Regions from separate parts of the Pseudomonas sp. GQ91 genome, predicted to be linked through region 2. Evidence: predicted binding sites of a transcription regulator. Region 2 holds the regulator's gene; each other region holds the start of a gene.

The links. The regulator FliA, encoded in region 2, starts transcription of late flagellar genes. The targets are predictions, from matches to a motif close to CTAAAGTTTNNNNNNNNNNNGCCGNTAA.
Region 1: AC6CIA_RS21985 (methyl-accepting chemotaxis protein) is a predicted target of FliA. The motif match lies at 3,625-3,652, and genes of this name have one in related genera.
Region 3: flgM (flagellar biosynthesis anti-sigma factor FlgM) is a predicted target of FliA. The motif match lies at 1,632-1,659, and genes of this name have one in related genera.

What each region holds. Positions count from the first base shown of each region.
Region 1 covers NZ_JCAXED010000016.1:31,669-37,111, reverse strand. The annotation lists gene AC6CIA_RS22005 (SLC13 family permease) at 1-632, opposite strand, end outside; gene AC6CIA_RS22000 (amidohydrolase family protein) at 663-1,496, opposite strand; gene AC6CIA_RS21995 (GntR family transcriptional regulator) at 1,710-2,447, shown strand; gene AC6CIA_RS21990 (alpha/beta hydrolase family protein) at 2,429-3,472, opposite strand; gene AC6CIA_RS21985 (methyl-accepting chemotaxis protein) at 3,754-5,250, shown strand; gene AC6CIA_RS21980 (LysR family transcriptional regulator) at 5,333-5,443, opposite strand, start outside.
Region 2 covers NZ_JCAXED010000008.1:94,533-99,975, reverse strand. The annotation lists gene AC6CIA_RS13820 (protein-glutamate methylesterase/protein-glutamine glutaminase) at 1-78, opposite strand, end outside; gene AC6CIA_RS13815 (chemotaxis protein CheA) at 128-2,362, opposite strand; gene AC6CIA_RS13810 (protein phosphatase CheZ) at 2,374-3,162, opposite strand; gene AC6CIA_RS13805 (chemotaxis response regulator CheY) at 3,181-3,555, opposite strand; gene fliA (RNA polymerase sigma factor FliA) at 3,726-4,466, opposite strand; gene fleN (flagellar synthesis regulator FleN) at 4,463-5,296, opposite strand; gene flhF (flagellar biosynthesis GTPase FlhF) at 5,403-5,443, opposite strand, start outside.
Region 3 covers NZ_JCAXED010000024.1:30,186-35,628, forward strand. The annotation lists gene AC6CIA_RS25480 (chemotaxis protein CheV) at 1-708, opposite strand, end outside; gene flgA (flagellar basal body P-ring formation chaperone FlgA) at 790-1,554, shown strand; gene flgM (flagellar biosynthesis anti-sigma factor FlgM) at 1,697-2,020, shown strand; gene AC6CIA_RS25495 (flagella synthesis protein FlgN) at 2,069-2,536, shown strand; gene AC6CIA_RS25500 (flagellar brake protein) at 2,632-3,381, shown strand; gene AC6CIA_RS25505 (MFS transporter) at 3,440-4,840, opposite strand; gene nhaA (Na+/H+ antiporter NhaA) at 5,212-5,443, opposite strand, start outside.

The DNA of each region.
Region 1 (5,443 bases), on a different contig from region 2:
ACATAGGCAGAGGCTTTCATCGCCTTGCCATGTCCGGTCAGGAAGACCAGGGCGCCAATCACCAGCAACGGAATCACCAGCGTACTGACGAAGATCCCTGCAGCGTAGAGAAAAGCGTCGTTTTCGCTAACGCCAGCGTTGACCATTAATCCACGGAAAATAATGCCGCTCTGGCTGGAAACAAAGTTGGCCCCGCTCAACGCGCCATAGTTCGCCGCCATCCCACCCACGATCAAGCTCATGCCGGTGCGCTCACAGAGGAGCAACGTGATAGGCGCCATAAAGGCCAGTACCGTGTAGTAACCCGCCCCCATCGCCGAAATGGCTGTCGCGGTGAAAAACACGGCGAATGGCAACAGCTGTGGCATGGTGCGGCAGCGATAGATCAAATGCTCGGCCAGTTTCTCGAGCGTGCCGTTGACCGTGGCGAAGCTGTAAAACAGGCAGACCGAGAAGATGATAAAAAAGATCTTCAGCGGCCACATGCCAATGACCTCGGAGGGGCTGAGGCCCATGCCGAAACAACCGATCAGGTAGGAAAAAGCGATGGCGAACAGACCAATGTTGATTTTGGTCTTGTAACCCAGGGCGACGGCGACAACGATTGCCGTGACGACGAGCAGGCTCATCATGATGGAAGTCCTATTGTTGTTATTGATTGTTTAGCGGGAAACGTCGAAGCCGAACAGCTTCGCCGGGTTATCCATCAGTACTTGGTCGCGCTCAGCCGCATCCGGCAGCAGTTCCTTGATGAAAGCGACTTGCCGGACATAGTCCGTCTGCTGTTCAAATTGGGTGTTAGGCCAATCGCTGCCCCAAAGCAGCCGCTGGATGCCGCCGCTCGCTTCACGGATCTGTGCCAGCACCCCGGCTGCCTGGGCAAGATCGCACTGGCTGCGGTAGGCCGCGGACAGTTTGAGCCAGACGCGCTCGTCTGCGAGCAATTGCAGAAAGGCCTTATGGGTGGGTTTTTCGCTATCAATGCCGCCACTCGGCAGGCCGAAGTGATCGATCACCACGCTGACGCCACACGCCTTGATGGCCGGCACAATCAGCGCTACGTCATCGATACCGCGCTGAATCTCGACCTGCCAGCCTCGCACCGCCAGGCGCTTGAACAACGCGAGCCAGGCCGGACTGCTGTAATCCATCAGCGTCTTACCGATAAGGTTCAGGCGGATCCCCACCACACCGGCCTCGGCCAATTCGTCCAACTGCGCCTCGCTGACATCGACATCGACAACTGCCACGGCACGCAGGCGCTGGGGATAACGGCGTAACGCATCCAGCATGAAATGATTGTCGGTCCCGAGAAAACTCGGCTGGATCAGCACGCCGTGCGACAGGCCGTTGCGATCAAGATGATCCAGGTAGTGCTCCACCAAGGCATCGTAATGCGGGCTGTAGCGACGGCTGGCAACCATCGGCAGGTCCTGGCGGAAGATGTGCGCGTGCGTATCCACGCCGCGGGGGCTGAGCGAGTCAATACGGGTCATGAACAGATAACCTGGGTCGATTGTTGTGGTGGCTGACAACGTGTTGCATTCGCAACCCGTCCCGAAAGACGTTGCGACGACGTGTTGCCACTTTTTTGTACAGACATTTAGTCATATATATGAATTTATGACCATATATCCAGCGATGGATATCTGTCAAACCCGTTGTTGGTGATAAAGTGATCCCGCCTGCCTGAACGGATTGCCTCTGTAATGAATACCGCGACACTTGGATACGACGAGCGACTGCCGCTCTATCAGCGCCTACGGGAAGAAATGCTTGCCAAGATTGCCGCCGGCGAATGGTCCCCCGGCGCGCCCATTCCCACGGAAGCCGAGCTGACCAAGTTATACGGCGTGGCAATCGGCACGGTGCGCAAGGCGGTGGATACCCTGGTGAATGAAGGCTTGTTGTTGCGCAGTCAGGGCCGCGGCACCTTTGTTCGCCGGCCCAATTTCGATGCCTCGTTGGCGCGTTTTTTTCGACAGGTCAATACCAGCGGCGGGCGTGAAATACCCACCAGCCGCATCCTCAGCAAGACGCTGCACACCCCGTCGCCAACGGTGGCTGGCGCCTTAAGGCTGGAGGACGGTGAGCAGGTGTTGCGTATGGAGCGCCTGCGGATGGTCGAGGGGCGCACGCTGTTTTATGAAGAAATCTGGCTTTCGGCCACACGCTTCAGCGCACTGCTGGACCTCGACTCCGAGCATTTCGGCGCCCTGCTCTACCCCTTATATGAAACGCAGTGCGGCCAATGCATCGCCTCGGCGAGCGAGACCCTCACGGTTGGCGAAGCCGACCCCGCCATCGCGCACATGCTGTCGATTGCCGAAGGTTCCCCGGTCGTGACCATTGAACGCACCGCGTCCGGGTATGACCGAAGCCCCCTGGAATACCGAATCTCCCGCGCCGCGGGTGAGGGGTTTCGGTATCAGATCGATATCTCCTGAGCGCGCAGAAACTCATCAATCAACGACACGACCTGCTGCTGGATCAACTCACGTGGACGAGCGGCGTCGCCATCCCGGCAAATCATGCCGTCGCCCGGCGAGCTGTCTTCGATCAGCGCCTGCCCGCCAGGTTTGCACACCGACATAAAGCTGAAGTGGCTGGCATCGCCGATCTCGACGTAGCGCGTCGATGCCCGGGGCAAGCGTTTGGTCAAATTGCCAGACTCCAACTCAGCAGGCAGCTCTACGGATGGCGCACCTGCAGCAATCACCAATATCGGTACGGGTATTGCCGCAAGACTTTCATCGGTAAACCCGCGAGACAGCCCCAAATCCAATGAAACAATGGCGGTGACGCGTTTATCGCTTAAATCCGCAGCCAACCGGGCCTTCGATGCCGATGTGCCCGCGGGATTGATTTGCTGGTAAACCGTGCAACTGCTCAATTGCGGGTGAGCGCTGCAATCCTGGGCAAAACGTTCGGGATCGAAACGTGCGCCGGCGATTTCCAGGGCAGTCCAGCCACCCAGTGAATGCCCGACCACGGCAACCCGGTGCTTCGCGACCATGCCAAATTGCTTCGGCTGAGCCATGACCGCGTCAATGGCCCGGCGCAGATCCGCGGGCCGTTGCCACAACTGTGCGGCGGCTTCAGGACGACGATCGCGGCTTGTCGTGCCGGGATGGTTCACCGCCGCGACAATATAACCATTGCGAGCCAACGCGCTGGCCAGCCACGTCTGATTACTCCAGTTCCCCCCAAAACCGTGGGACAGCACCACCAGTGGATGCTCGCCGGCAGCCGGTGGTGCGTGGCTCACGGCCGAGGCACTGACAAACACTGGATTATCGGCAATCACCTGCGCCGCGGCAGTGGTTGCAGCCGGGTACCAGACGACCATCTCCAGAGGACGTTCATTGTGCAGATCGCTCAATGATGAAGCCTGGAAGCCAACGGGGCTGGTTTCAGCGAACGCGTTCGCGCTCAGGCAGATCAACAGCAGTGCGCGCAGAGTGGTTTTCAATGTCTGTATCTTCCTTGTTCAGGCCCATGTGCCGATCCGGAAGATCGTCGTACAGGCCGCGTTGGTGATCCTGGGAGCGGCAACAGTAGCCGATTATTTCTGATCAGATAAGCGGGCTACTGGAAATCGTCTACCCACTCCAATAGCTGTCTCTAAAGTCTCTTCCGGGGATGCCGATAACCGCTTTGCGTCACTGAATCCAATAAAAACCAAGAACAACCGATTCGCTCCACCCTGCCCCCTTCGCTAGAGTCCAGCTCGACCACATGGAGTAAGTGTGAATGGTCACCCGTACGCGTTTTTTCGAGCACTACCGCAAGGCCGACCGCATCATGCTGGCGCTGGTCTGGCTGATGTTCCTGTTCTCCTTCGGCCTGGCTTTCTGGCACGACACCTTTATTCAGTCCGCGCTCGTCGGCGGCAGCACCAGCGTAGTGCTAACCCTGTTGTACCGCGCCATCGGCGGCACCCGTCCGATGCGCTGCGCCCTGGGCGTTGGCCTGATGATCATGGCAGCCTTGCATATCAACCAGGCGCAGGGCGTGATCGAAGCGCACTTCGGCATTTTTGCGCTGCTGGCGGTACTGACGTTTTATCGCGACTGGCTACCGATCCTGGTGGCGGCGCTGACGATCGCGGTGCACCACGTGGTGTTTCACGCACTGCAACATCAAGGTTTTCCGGTATTCGTGATGCAGCATCACGGCGGTTGGGGCATGATATTCGTGCACGCCTTCTACGTGGTGATGGAGACCATCGCCCTGCTCTACCTTGCGGTACATGCCCAGAGCGAGGCGGTTGAAAGCCAGGAAATACTCGAGAAAATGCTCGCCGTTACCACGCAACTCACGGTCGAGACCGCCAAGGGTAATCAGAGCCCGCTGCATGTGTCCCTTGCGCAGCGTTTCGATCACTTTCTGCAGCAGATCACCGGCCTGATCCAGGGCGTCGCGCGCGACTCTCACGGCCTCGGCCAACTGGGTCAGGAACTGGCCAGCGCCAGCGGCACCCTGGAAAAAGGCGCCCGCCACCAACTGGCCGAAATTACCCAGATGACCGACTCCATGCAGCGCATGGAAGATGCCATGGGGCACATCACCGTGCACGTCGAACACGCCGTCGAACATGCCGGCCAAGCTACCCAGCAAATCCTGCGCGGCCAGGAAAGCGTCGGCCGTGCCCAGCACGAAATCACCCAGCTGGCCTCACGGCTCAAAGGCACCAACCAGACCGTCCAAGGCCTGGCAGTGCAAGCCGAACAGATCGGCTCCGTGCTGGAAGTGATCAGCAGCATTGCCAACCAGACCAACCTGCTGGCCCTCAACGCCGCCATCGAAGCCGCCCGCGCCGGCGAACAAGGCCGCGGCTTCGCGGTGGTCGCCGACGAAGTCCGCAGCCTGGCCCAACGCACCGCCGCCTCCACCCAGGAAATCAAAACCATCATCGAAGGCCTGCAACAAGGCAGCCGCGAAGCCGTTGAAGCCATGCACGACAGCCGCCAGGGCGTGGAGCGCTGTGTGGAAGACAGTCAACTGGCAGTCGAAATGCTCAAGGCCGTGGGCAACGACATCTCGCAGATCGACCAGTTGAATGGGCGGATTGTGACGACGACCCGGGAGCAGAGCGCGGCGAACCTGGAGATTGTCGGGCGGTTGCAATCGGTGCAGAGCATTGCACAGAGCACGGCGGAGGATGTGGAAATGCTGGCGCGCAGCAGCGAGCGGTTGCCGCCGATAGCGGTGCGCCTGGATGCGTTGGGCAAGAGGTTTCATCAGTGAACCTGGAGAGAAGCACTGACACCCGCCGTTTTTTCGATGCCCCTCGCACACCACTCCTCGAGTGCGCTGGGCGAGTGAGCGTCTATGGCGAGATAAAAGCTGTCAGTTCCTCGGACGTACCGGTGGGAAACGCTTCTTTCAAGTAGTCGAGAAATACAGACACACGGGCGCTCAACAGGCGCCTCGATGGATA
Region 2 (5,443 bases):
GGAATCCGCCGAAAGAATTTCCGAGACGCGGCGGCGGAAGAAGCCCGAATCGTCCACCACCAGAACCTTGACTACCATAACCACTCCGTTAGGCAGGGCGAGGGACTGCCGCCCTGCCCCACCAGAATCAAATACGCCGCGCGGCGTAACGCTTGAGCATGCTCGGAACGTCGAGAATCAGCGCGATTCGACCGTCACCGGTAATGGTCGCACCCGACATGCCCGGGGTTCCCTGCAGCATCTTGCCCAAAGGCTTGATCACGACTTCTTCCTGGCCCACCAGTTGATCGACCACAAAGCCGATGCGCTGGGTGCCCACGGAGAGGATCACCACATGGCCTTCACGCTGCTCCTCATGCTTGGCCGAAGCCACCAGCCAGCGCTTGAGGTAGAACAGTGGCAGCGCCTTGTCGCGCACGATGACCACTTCCTGGCCGTCCACCACGTTGGTGCGCGACAGGTCGAGGTGGAAAATCTCGTTGACGTTGACCAGCGGGAAGGCAAACGCCTGATTACCCAGCATTACCATCAGGGTCGGCATGATCGCCAGGGTCAACGGCACCTTGATGACGATCTTCGAGCCCAGGCCCTTGGTCGAGTAGATGTTGATCGAACCGTTAAGCTGGCTGATCTTGGTCTTCACCACGTCCATGCCGACGCCACGTCCAGACACGTCGGAAATCTCGGTCTTGGTCGAGAAGCCCGGCGCAAAGATCAGGTTGTAGCATTCGGTGTCGGTCAGGCGATCGGCGGCATCCTTGTCCATCACGCCGCGCGTGACCGCGATCCCGCGCAGGATATTTGGGTCCATGCCTTTGCCGTCGTCGGTGATGGACAGCAGGATATGGTCGCCTTCCTGTTCGGCCGCCAGGATCACCTTGCCGCCCCGGGACTTGCCCGCGGCCTCACGTTCTTCCGGGGTTTCCACGCCGTGGTCGACGGCGTTGCGCACCAAGTGGACCAGCGGGTCCGCCAGGGCCTCGACCAGGTTTTTATCGAGGTCGGTCTCTTCGCCGACCAACTCCAGGTTGATCTCTTTCTTCAACTGCCGAGCCAGGTCGCGAACCAGGCGCGGGAAGCGGCCGAAGACTTTCTTGATCGGCTGCATCCGCGTTTTCATCACCGCGGTTTGCAGGTCGGCGGTGACCACGTCAAGGTTCGACACCGCCTTGGACATGGCTTCGTCGCCGCTGTTGAGGCCCAGGCGTACCAGGCGGTTACGCACCAGCACCAGTTCGCCAACCATGTTCATGATGTCGTCCAACCGGGCGGTATCAACGCGTACGGTGGTTTCGGCTTCAGTGGCGGGGGCTTTGTCGCCGGCTGGCGCGGGTGCACGGGCCGGAGCGGGAGCAGGAGCCGGGGCCGATTTTGCGGGCGCGGGCGCCGCAGCCTTGGCGGCAGCGGGTGCTGGCGCGGCGACGGCGGCGGTGGCCTTGGCGGCAGCCGGTGCCGAAGCAGCAGCGGCCGGTGGCACTTCGGAAAACTTGCCCTTGCCGTGCAACTCGTCCAGCAGGGATTCGAATTCGTGATCGCTGATCAGGCCATCAGCGGCCGGTGCGGCAGCAGGCGTCGGTGCAGCAGGTGCAGCGGCCGCGGCGACCGCCGGCAAGGCGTCAGCCGCGAATGAGCCTTTGCCATGCAACTGATCGAGCAGCGCCTCGAATTCATCGTCGGTGATGTCGGTGCTGACGGGGGCTGCGGGCTCGACCGGTGCAGGTGGGGCCGCCACCGTTTCAGGGGCAAACTGGCCTTTACCGTGCAACTGATCGAGCAACGACTCGAACTCGGCGTCGGTGATGTCTTCCGTGCTGGGGGGCGCTGCGGGTGCGGCGGCCTGTGGAGCTTCGGCCTCGGCCTTGACGGTATTGAGGGAGTCCAGCAGTTGCTCGAACTCACTGTCAGTGACATCCACTTCGGGTTCGGCAACCGGCTCCGGCGCCGCCTCGACCACCGGCGCCGCAGTCAGGTCGGCGGGTTCCGCCAGGCGCGCCAGAGCGGCCAGCAGTTCCGGCGTCGCGGCAGTGATCGGTGCGCGTTCACGCACTTCATTGAACATGCCGTTGACCGCATCCAGGGCTTCGAGGATCACGTCCATCAATTCCGAGTCGACGTGTCGCTCACCCTTGCGCAGGATGTCGAACACGTTCTCGGCGATGTGGCAGCATTCCACCAGCTCATGCAGCTGGAGGAAGCCGGCGCCCCCTTTTACAGTGTGAAAACCGCGAAAAATTGCATTGAGCAGGTTCGCATCTTCTGGCCGGCTTTCCAGCTCGACCAGTTGTTCGGACAGTTGCTCTAAAATTTCGCCGGCCTCTACAAGGAAATCCTGAAGGATCTCTTCATCGGCGCCGAAGCTCATGGGTGTGCTCCTTAGAAGCCTAAACTGGATAACAGGTCATCTACATCATCCTGACCTGACACAACGTCTTCACGTTTATCGGCATGAATCTGCGGACCTTCACCCTTGGCGAGATGTTTTTTTGGATCTTTTTCCGAGAGGATCGCTTCACGGTCATGTTCGATGCCGGCAAAACGGTCAACCTGACCGGCCATCAACACCAATTTGAGCAAGTTACTTTCCACTTCTGTGACCAATTGGGTCACGCGCTTGATCACCTGGCCGGTGAGGTCCTGGTAATCCTGGGCCAGCAAAATATCGTTGAGGTTGCCGGAGACCGTACGGTTCTCCTGCTCGCTGCGCGACAGAAAGCCGTCGACCCGACGGGCGAGTTCACGAAACTCCTCGGCCCCCACTTCCCGACGCATGAAGCGCCCCCAGTCAGCGCTCAGCGCCTGGGCCTCGCTGGCCATGCCGTTGACCAGGGGCGTGGCGCTTTCCACCAGGTCCATGGTGCGGTTGGCCGCCGCCTCGGTCAGCCTGACCACATAGGACAGGCGCTCGGTGGCATCGGTGATCTGCGAAATCTCTTCGGCCTGGGGCATGCGCGGGTCAATCTGGAAGTTGACGATTGCACTGTGCAGCTCACGGGTGAGCTTGCCCACTTCCTGATACAGGCCGCGGTCGCGGGTCTGATTGAGCTCATGGATCAACTGCACCGCGTCGCCGAACTTGCCTTTTTCCAGGCATTCGACCAACTGGTGAGCGTGTTTTTTCAGGGTCGATTCAAAATCGTCCTGCGATAGTTCGTTATGCTCCATAGCTCCCCCGTGGCGGCATCAACCGTGGATACGTTCGAAGATCTTTTCGATCTTCTCTTTCAAGGCCAATGCTGTGAATGGCTTGACCACGTAACCATTGACCCCGGCCTGGGCGGCTTCGATGATCTGTTCGCGCTTGGCTTCGGCGGTCACCATCAACACCGGGAGGCCACGCAGTTTTTCATCCGCGCGCACATGGCGCAGCAACTCGATACCGGTCATGCCTGGCATGTTCCAGTCGGTTACCAGAAAGTCGATACTGCCGCTGTTGAGAATCGGAATCGCCGTAAGACCGTCGTCCGCCTCGACCGTGTTAGTGAACCCAAGGTCACGCAACAGGTTTTTTATGATCCGCCGCATCGTTGAGAAGTCATCAACGATGAGGATTTTCATGTTCTTGTCCAATTCGACCTCCAAGCAGTCTTAAACGCGTCCAGCACCTGGCCGCGCCATATCATTCAACAGGCATTACACAAAAAGGACTGCAGGGGTCGCACCACGGGCCGCTCCCGCCCAGGCCAAGCGCCCGGACGGTAACGTTCACAGTGTCCCCACACTGCCTGTCAGCGCGCGCGCCACTCTCCCAAACGCCCCCGCAAACGGGCCGCGCATTGGCTGTGCAATTGGCTGACCCGCGATTCGCTGACACCCAGGACCTCACCGATTTCCTTGAGGTTCAGCTCTTCGTCGTAGTACAGCGCCAACACCAGCCGCTCACGCTCCGGCAGATTGGCGATTGCATCCGCCAACGCACTCTGGAAACGCTCATCTTCCAGATCGCGCGACGGTTCGAGATGACCACTCGCGCCGTCCTCGTGCAGCCCTTCATGCTCGCCATCCTGTAACAGGTCGTCGAAACTGAACAAGCGGCTGCCCAAGGTATCGTTCAAAATCCCGTAGTAATCGTCGAGACTCAATTGGAGTTCGGCCGCAACTTCATGATCTTTAGCGTCACGACCGGTTTTTGCTTCAATTGAGCGAATTGCGTCACTCACCATCCGAGTATTGCGGTGTACCGAACGCGGCGCCCAATCCCCCTTACGCACTTCATCGAGCATTGCGCCACGGATGCGAATCCCCGCATACGTCTCGAAACTCGCGCCTTTGCTCGCGTCGTACTTGGTCGACACCTCGAGCAGGCCGATCATGCCCGCCTGGATCAGGTCTTCGACCTGGACGCTGGCGGGCAGGCGTGCCAGCAGGTGATAGGCAATGCGCTTGACCAGAGGCGCATAGCGCTCGATCAACTCGCCCTGACTGTCACGTGCCGAATTCTTGTAAAGGTTGTAGCCGCTTGATGTCATAGCACCGGTCCTGCGCTCGTCTGATGCACCAATCGCTCGACGAAAAACTCCAGATGCCCCCGAGGATTGGCGGGCAGTGGCCAGGTATCGACCTTCTGGGCGATAGCCTTGAACGCCAACGCGCATTTGGAACGAGGGAACGCTTCATAGACTGCACGCTGCTTTTGCACAGCCTTGCGCACACACTCGTCATAGGGCACTGCGCCGACGTATTGTAAGGCGACATCGAGGAAACGATCCGTGACCTTGGTCAACTTGGCGAACAGGTTGCGCCCTTCTTGCGGGCTCTGGGCCATGTTCGCCAAGACCCGGAAACGGTTCATGCCGTAGTCACGGTTGAGCAGCTTGATCAGTGCATAAGCGTCGGTGATCGAGGTCGGCTCGTCGCACACCACCAGCAACACTTCCTGGGCTGCACGCACGAAGCTGACCACCGACTCGCCGATCCCGGCGGCGGTGTCGATCACCAGTACGTCGAGATTGTCGCCGATATCACTGAAGGCCTGGATCAGGCCGGCATGCTGCGCCGGACTCAGATGAACCATGCTCTGGGTGCCCGAGGCGGCCGGTACGATGCGAATCCCGCCAGGCCCCTGCAACAGCACATCGCGCAGCTCACAGCGGCCCTCAATGACATCAGCCAGGGTATGTTTGGGCGTCAGTCCCAGCAGAACGTCGACGTTCGCCAGCCCCAGGTCGGCATCCAGCAGCATGACGCGGCGGCCAAGCTCTGCCAGGGCCAGGGACAAATTCACTGACACGTTAGTCTTGCCGACGCCACCTTTGCCGCCGGTCACCGCGATCACCTGTACGGGATGCATGCTGCCCATGTGCTTTCTTTACCTTGTCTTGCTTAGACGCAGGCTACATAAGGTGGTCGCGCTAACCGCTTGCTGACCATCGATGTAGGTACATTTCACTATGTTCATATAGCCCTCAGCCGACCCGTTTGGCCGGACTGTGGTAGAGGTCAGCGA
Region 3 (5,443 bases), on a different contig from region 2:
AATCATCATCAAGAATTCTTCTTCCGGCTTCTTGCCCTCATCCACCAGCTTGCGCAGATAATCCAGCGCCTGGCGACCATCATTGAGTGCCACCACTTCCACGCCGACCGTCTGCAGGCAACGGGACACCTGCTTGCGCGCCACCGATGAATCGTCGACCGTCAGCACCCGCAGCGAAACCGCCTTGTGTGCCGTCTCGGCATCCACCACACCCACCGAAATGGCTTCCGAGGTCGGTGCAACTTCAGCCAGGATTTTTTCCACGTCGATGATTTCCACCAACTGGTTGTCAACCCGCGTCACCGCCGTGAGGTAATGATCACGTCCGGTGCCCTTGGGTGGCGGATGAATCTCTTCCCAGTTCATGTTGACGATGCGCTCCACCGAACGCACCAGGAACCCCTGGGTCTTGGTGTTGTACTCGGTGATGATCACGAACGGACTGCCCCGATCCTGCAAACCAACCGAACCCGTTGCCATGGAAAGATCAAGAATCGGAATCGTCGAGCCGCGAATATTGGCCACGCCACACACTACAGGGCTGGACTTGGGCATTATTGTCAGCTTGGGACATTGCAACACCTCCCGCACCTTGAAGACATTGATGCCATAGAGCTGATTGCCATCAAGCCGAAACAGCAATAACTCCAGGCGATTCTGCCCTACCAGCTGTGTGCGCTGGTTTACTGAATCCATTACACCTGCCATGCACAGACTCCTACGCTACAAAATCTACGGATACGACGCGTACCCAACACTAAACGGCACGAGCTTTGCTATTTATTGGCCATGGACATCAAAACGACAGTTTCCCGACACCTTGGCTCATCCCGTCACCGCAGATTGCTCTGCGCCTGGGTGGCGTTGCTCGCCTTGTGCGCGGGGCAACAGGTTCGAGCCGACAACGTCACCTTGCCTGATGTACTTATCGGCGTCACCCAGGGCTTTCTTGAGTTCACTGTAGAAGATTATCTCGCGACCACCCAGACACCGGGGCGCTACGAGATCGAAGTCAAACAGTTGGACCCTCGCCTGCGCATGCCAATGTGCGACAAGGAATTGACAGCCACCCTCGAAAGCCCCGCCCAGCCGATTGGCCGGGTCACCGTGCGGGTGCGCTGTGACGGCGCCTCGCCCTGGACCGTGTTCGTGCCCGCTCAGGTCCGGCTGTTTCGTGAAGTAGTCACCGTCACCCGCCCACTTAAACGCACGGGAATCATTGGTTTTGCAGACGTCGCCCTGCGTGAACGAGACATCAGCCAGATCAACCAGGGCTATCTCACCTCGCTGGACCAGGCTATCGGCCAGAAACTGACCCGACCAATGGTCACCGACCAAGTCATCACCCTGGTGCACATGGAACAGGCCGAAGTGATACGCAAGGGGGATCAGGTGGTCATTTCCGCCAGCAGCGGCGGCCTGAGCGTCAAGATGCCGGGCGAAGCCCTGGCGAATGGCGGGATGAGCGAACAGATCAGGGTCAAGAACCTCAACTCCAAACGCGTGATCAAGGCCCGGGTGACCGCTCCCGGCCAAGTGGAGGTCGCGCTATAGATCACTGGCGTAGGACGCTGGCTTTTCCTACACTGTGCACTGAATTTCATTGCACGTAGGTTTATTGTCAATCGAGCCTAAAGTTTGTCCGGGTATGGCCGAAAACATGGCAAGCGTCCAAATACCCAGAGGTTTTTTTAACATGGTCATTGATTTCAATCGTTTGAATAACGCTCCGGCGTTGTCCGGCAATACGCGCACCAGCGGTGCCAAGGACAGCGTCGAGGCCAAGTCCCAACCTGCGCCCGCCCCGGCCGAACAAGCCGACGCCAGCAAAAGTGGGGAATCTGTCCACCTGAGCAATGAGGCTCAACAGTTGCAGAAGGTCACTGACTCGCTGCGCCACCAACCCGTTGTCAATGAAGCCCGCGTGGCCGAATTGAAACAGGCGATTGCCGATGGCAGCTATAAAGTCGACAGCAACCGTGTAGCCAGCAAACTGCTTAACTTCGAAGCCGAGCGCTAGGCAAAGGCCTGCGCCAGGCTTTTGGACGCTTAAAACCCAAGGCCAGCCATGCACGACGAAAATTTGTTGCAACTGATCATTGAAGACCTTGCTCCCGCACAACGCTTGCTCGAGCTGCTTCAAGAAGAGTCCCTGGCCCTGCATGGCCGGGATATGCGGCTGCTGGAAGATATCCTGGCACGCAAGCAATCGCTGATCGTCCTGCTTGAACAACACGGCAAGAAACGCAGCCAGATTCTTCTCAGCCTCGGGCTGACGGCCGATCACAGCGGCCTGCAACAGTTGGCGAGCCATTCGTCGGTCGGTGAGCAGTTGCGCACCCAGAGCGAAACACTCAACCAGTTGCTGCTCAGTTGCCAGGAAGCCAACACGCTTAACGGCCAGTCCATCCAGATTCAACAAGCCACCACCGCAAACCAGCTGCGCATCCTCCATGGCGGCGAACCTCCGGCCTTGTATAACGCCCAGGGCTCCACCTCGCGACTGGTCAAGCCCAGCACTCTCAGTCAAGCCTGACACCGGTTTACCACGCGCCCTATCAAGGCGCGCAACATGCTGGCAAAATGCCAACTCTTGCGTGTAGTCGTATTTTGCCTGGAGATGGAAGAACCGTGCTCAACACCCTCAACGCGGATGATGCTCCGCAGCCGCCCAAGGTCCTCACCACACCTCTGGAAATTGCCGGGACCTTGCGACTGCTGCAAGAGAGCAATGATCCTCTGATCATTACCTTCCACGAGCGCAGCCAGCGTTTCCAGAGCTACCTGGTGCACATCGACCGCGACAGCAAGGCGCTGAGCCTGGACGAAATGATCCCGCGGGACGGTGAGCGCTATCTTGAGAATGGCGAAGCGTTTCGCGTGGAAGGTTTTCACGAAGGTGTCCGGGTGGCCTGGGAAAGTAAAGGCAACCTGACCATCAGCGAGAAAGACGGCCATCGCACGTATCAAGGCAGCATGCCCGATGAGGTGGTTTACCATCAGCGGCGCAATGCCTTCCGCGCAGCGTTGAAACTGGCGCAATTGATCAATGTCGAACTGGGCGGCGAGAAACTCAAAGCCGCCGTCAACGGCAAACTGCTGGATATTTCCGCTACGGGTTGCAAGCTGCGCTTTGAGGGCGATATCTCCCAGCGCCTGCAATTGGGCCAGGTCTATGACCGTTTTATCGCCGCCCTGCCCTTCGGCAACATGACCACCGCTGTGGAGTTGCGTTACCTGCACTTCGAAGAAAAGATCGACACCACCTTTGCCGGCGTACGCTTCCACAACATGAGCGGCCTGGTGCAGCGGCAGGTGGAGCGCTTTGTCTACCAACTGCAACGTGAAGCGCGGCGGTTTGATAAAGACGACGATTTTTAAGCACTGAACCGCAGTAGAAAAAACGGGCAGCTCCTTTCGGAACTGCCCGTTTTCGGTTTCAGGGGCGCGCCCTGCTCAAGTCATGCGGATGCTCGTCCGGGTCCAGCGGCTCCTGCGAGCCATCCTCGGCGGACGACTGCTGCGCAACGACCTCGGCGTCAGGCTCAGGCTCAGATTCGGGCTCAGTCTCCGTCGCAGTCGTCTGCATTTGATCCTGCACCACCTGCTCGTCGACCCGCGGATCAAGCGCGGCCACCAGGGGCGAGCTGGACATACTGTCGGGCATGGCCACGTGATGCAGCGGGGCATCGTCTACCTGATGCAGGTTGGTCACCGCTTTAGGCCGAATGCGCCAGACCAGAATCAATGCGCACAGACTGAAAAACGCGTAGAGCATCTGGCTGCCGAACAGCTTCATGACCACCCCGGCCAACAGCGGCCCGATACTCGCGCCGACACCGTAAGTCACCAGCAACATGGCGGTCAGCGATACGCGGCGATCGCCCTCGACGTGGTCGTTGGAGAATGCAACCGCCAGCGGGTAAAGACAGAACTGCACCAGCGAACACAAAAACCCTACGATAAACAGCACTTCCAAGGGCACCTGGCTCATGATCGCCAACGGCAAGGCCACGACCGCCAGGCTCAAGGCGAAGCAGCGAATCAATAGCGCACGGTCATAGCGATCCGAAAGCCAACCCAATGGCCACTGCACCACCAATCCGGCGAAAATACAGCTACCCATGAACAGACCGACCTGTTCAGTGGTCAGCCCCTGCTGGGACGCATACAGCGGTGCCAGGCCGTAGAACGAGCCGACAATCAGCCCCGCGCCCAGCACCGTGCTGAGCGACTGCGGCACCCGCTTGATAAAGAAGCGCGGTTCCATCGGCGCCGGATGCAAGGGCGCCGGGTGAATACGCCGAGTCATGGCGACCGGCACCAGGCACAGGGCAAAACACAGTGCGACCAGCATCAGCAGCTCAAGCCCCAGCTCAGGGTGCATGACCAGGATCAACTGGCCCAATACCAGGCCCAGATAGGAGGCGATCATATAGCCACTGAACACCAAGCCTCGCTGGTTGGCATCCGCCTGCTCATTGAGCCAGCTCTCGATGACCATGTATTGGCACATCATGCCCAAGCCGACAATAACCCGCAGCACGATCCAGGCCGACAACCAGTCGACCAACCCATGGCCCAGCACAGCTGCGCCGACAATCCCGGCACACGTGGCGTAGGCACGAATATGGCCGACCCGGGCAATCAGCCGGTGGCCGATCTTGCCGCCCAGGACCAGGCCAAAATAGTTGGCCGCCATCAACGCACCGACCCACAGACTGTCGACATTATCGGCCGCCAGGCGCAAGGCCAGGTAAGTGCTGAGCAGACCAGAGCCAATCAGCATCATTAATGAGGCGAAGTAAAGGGCTCGAAAAGATTTCCAGATTTGGCGCATCGGCGTTCCGAGCGGCTCCTTGCAGTGAGGTGTCAGGCTCTCTATACGATAGCCTGATAACGAAAAGCGTCATGAAACCCGGGCACCAGAACACAGCAATACCAAGGTCTGTTTAATCCGACAAGCAGCTCAACGCCGGGATCTTCGAAGCCTGAAGCCTTCGATGAACACGTCGCGCAACAGTTCCCTTGCCTTTCCGCTTTATCAGACGCTCACGGGCAGGAGACAAGGTACACGCCGACGACAATATATCTCGCCAATCAGGCCACCGGCACCGACTGAAAGGCACGGGCACAAAAAACCCCGCCTGAAACTCCCAGGCGGGGCCTTATCGATCACCTCGGGTCGAGGCCGCCAATGCTGGCGGGCAGCTAAGAGCCTTTTCCAGCCTGTTTATGCCGGGATGCTCGTTGTATCCAGCCCCAACCCAGGCCCAGCGCGGCCGCAGCGGCCGAAGCACAGAGGACGCTCAACTTTGCCGCCGAGAGCAAACTGGCATCGTCAAACGCCAGCGCGGCGATAAAAATCGACATGGTAAAACCGATACCCGCAAGCAAGCCTACAAGGACGACGCCAGACCAGGTTACGTCATCAGGCAGTTGG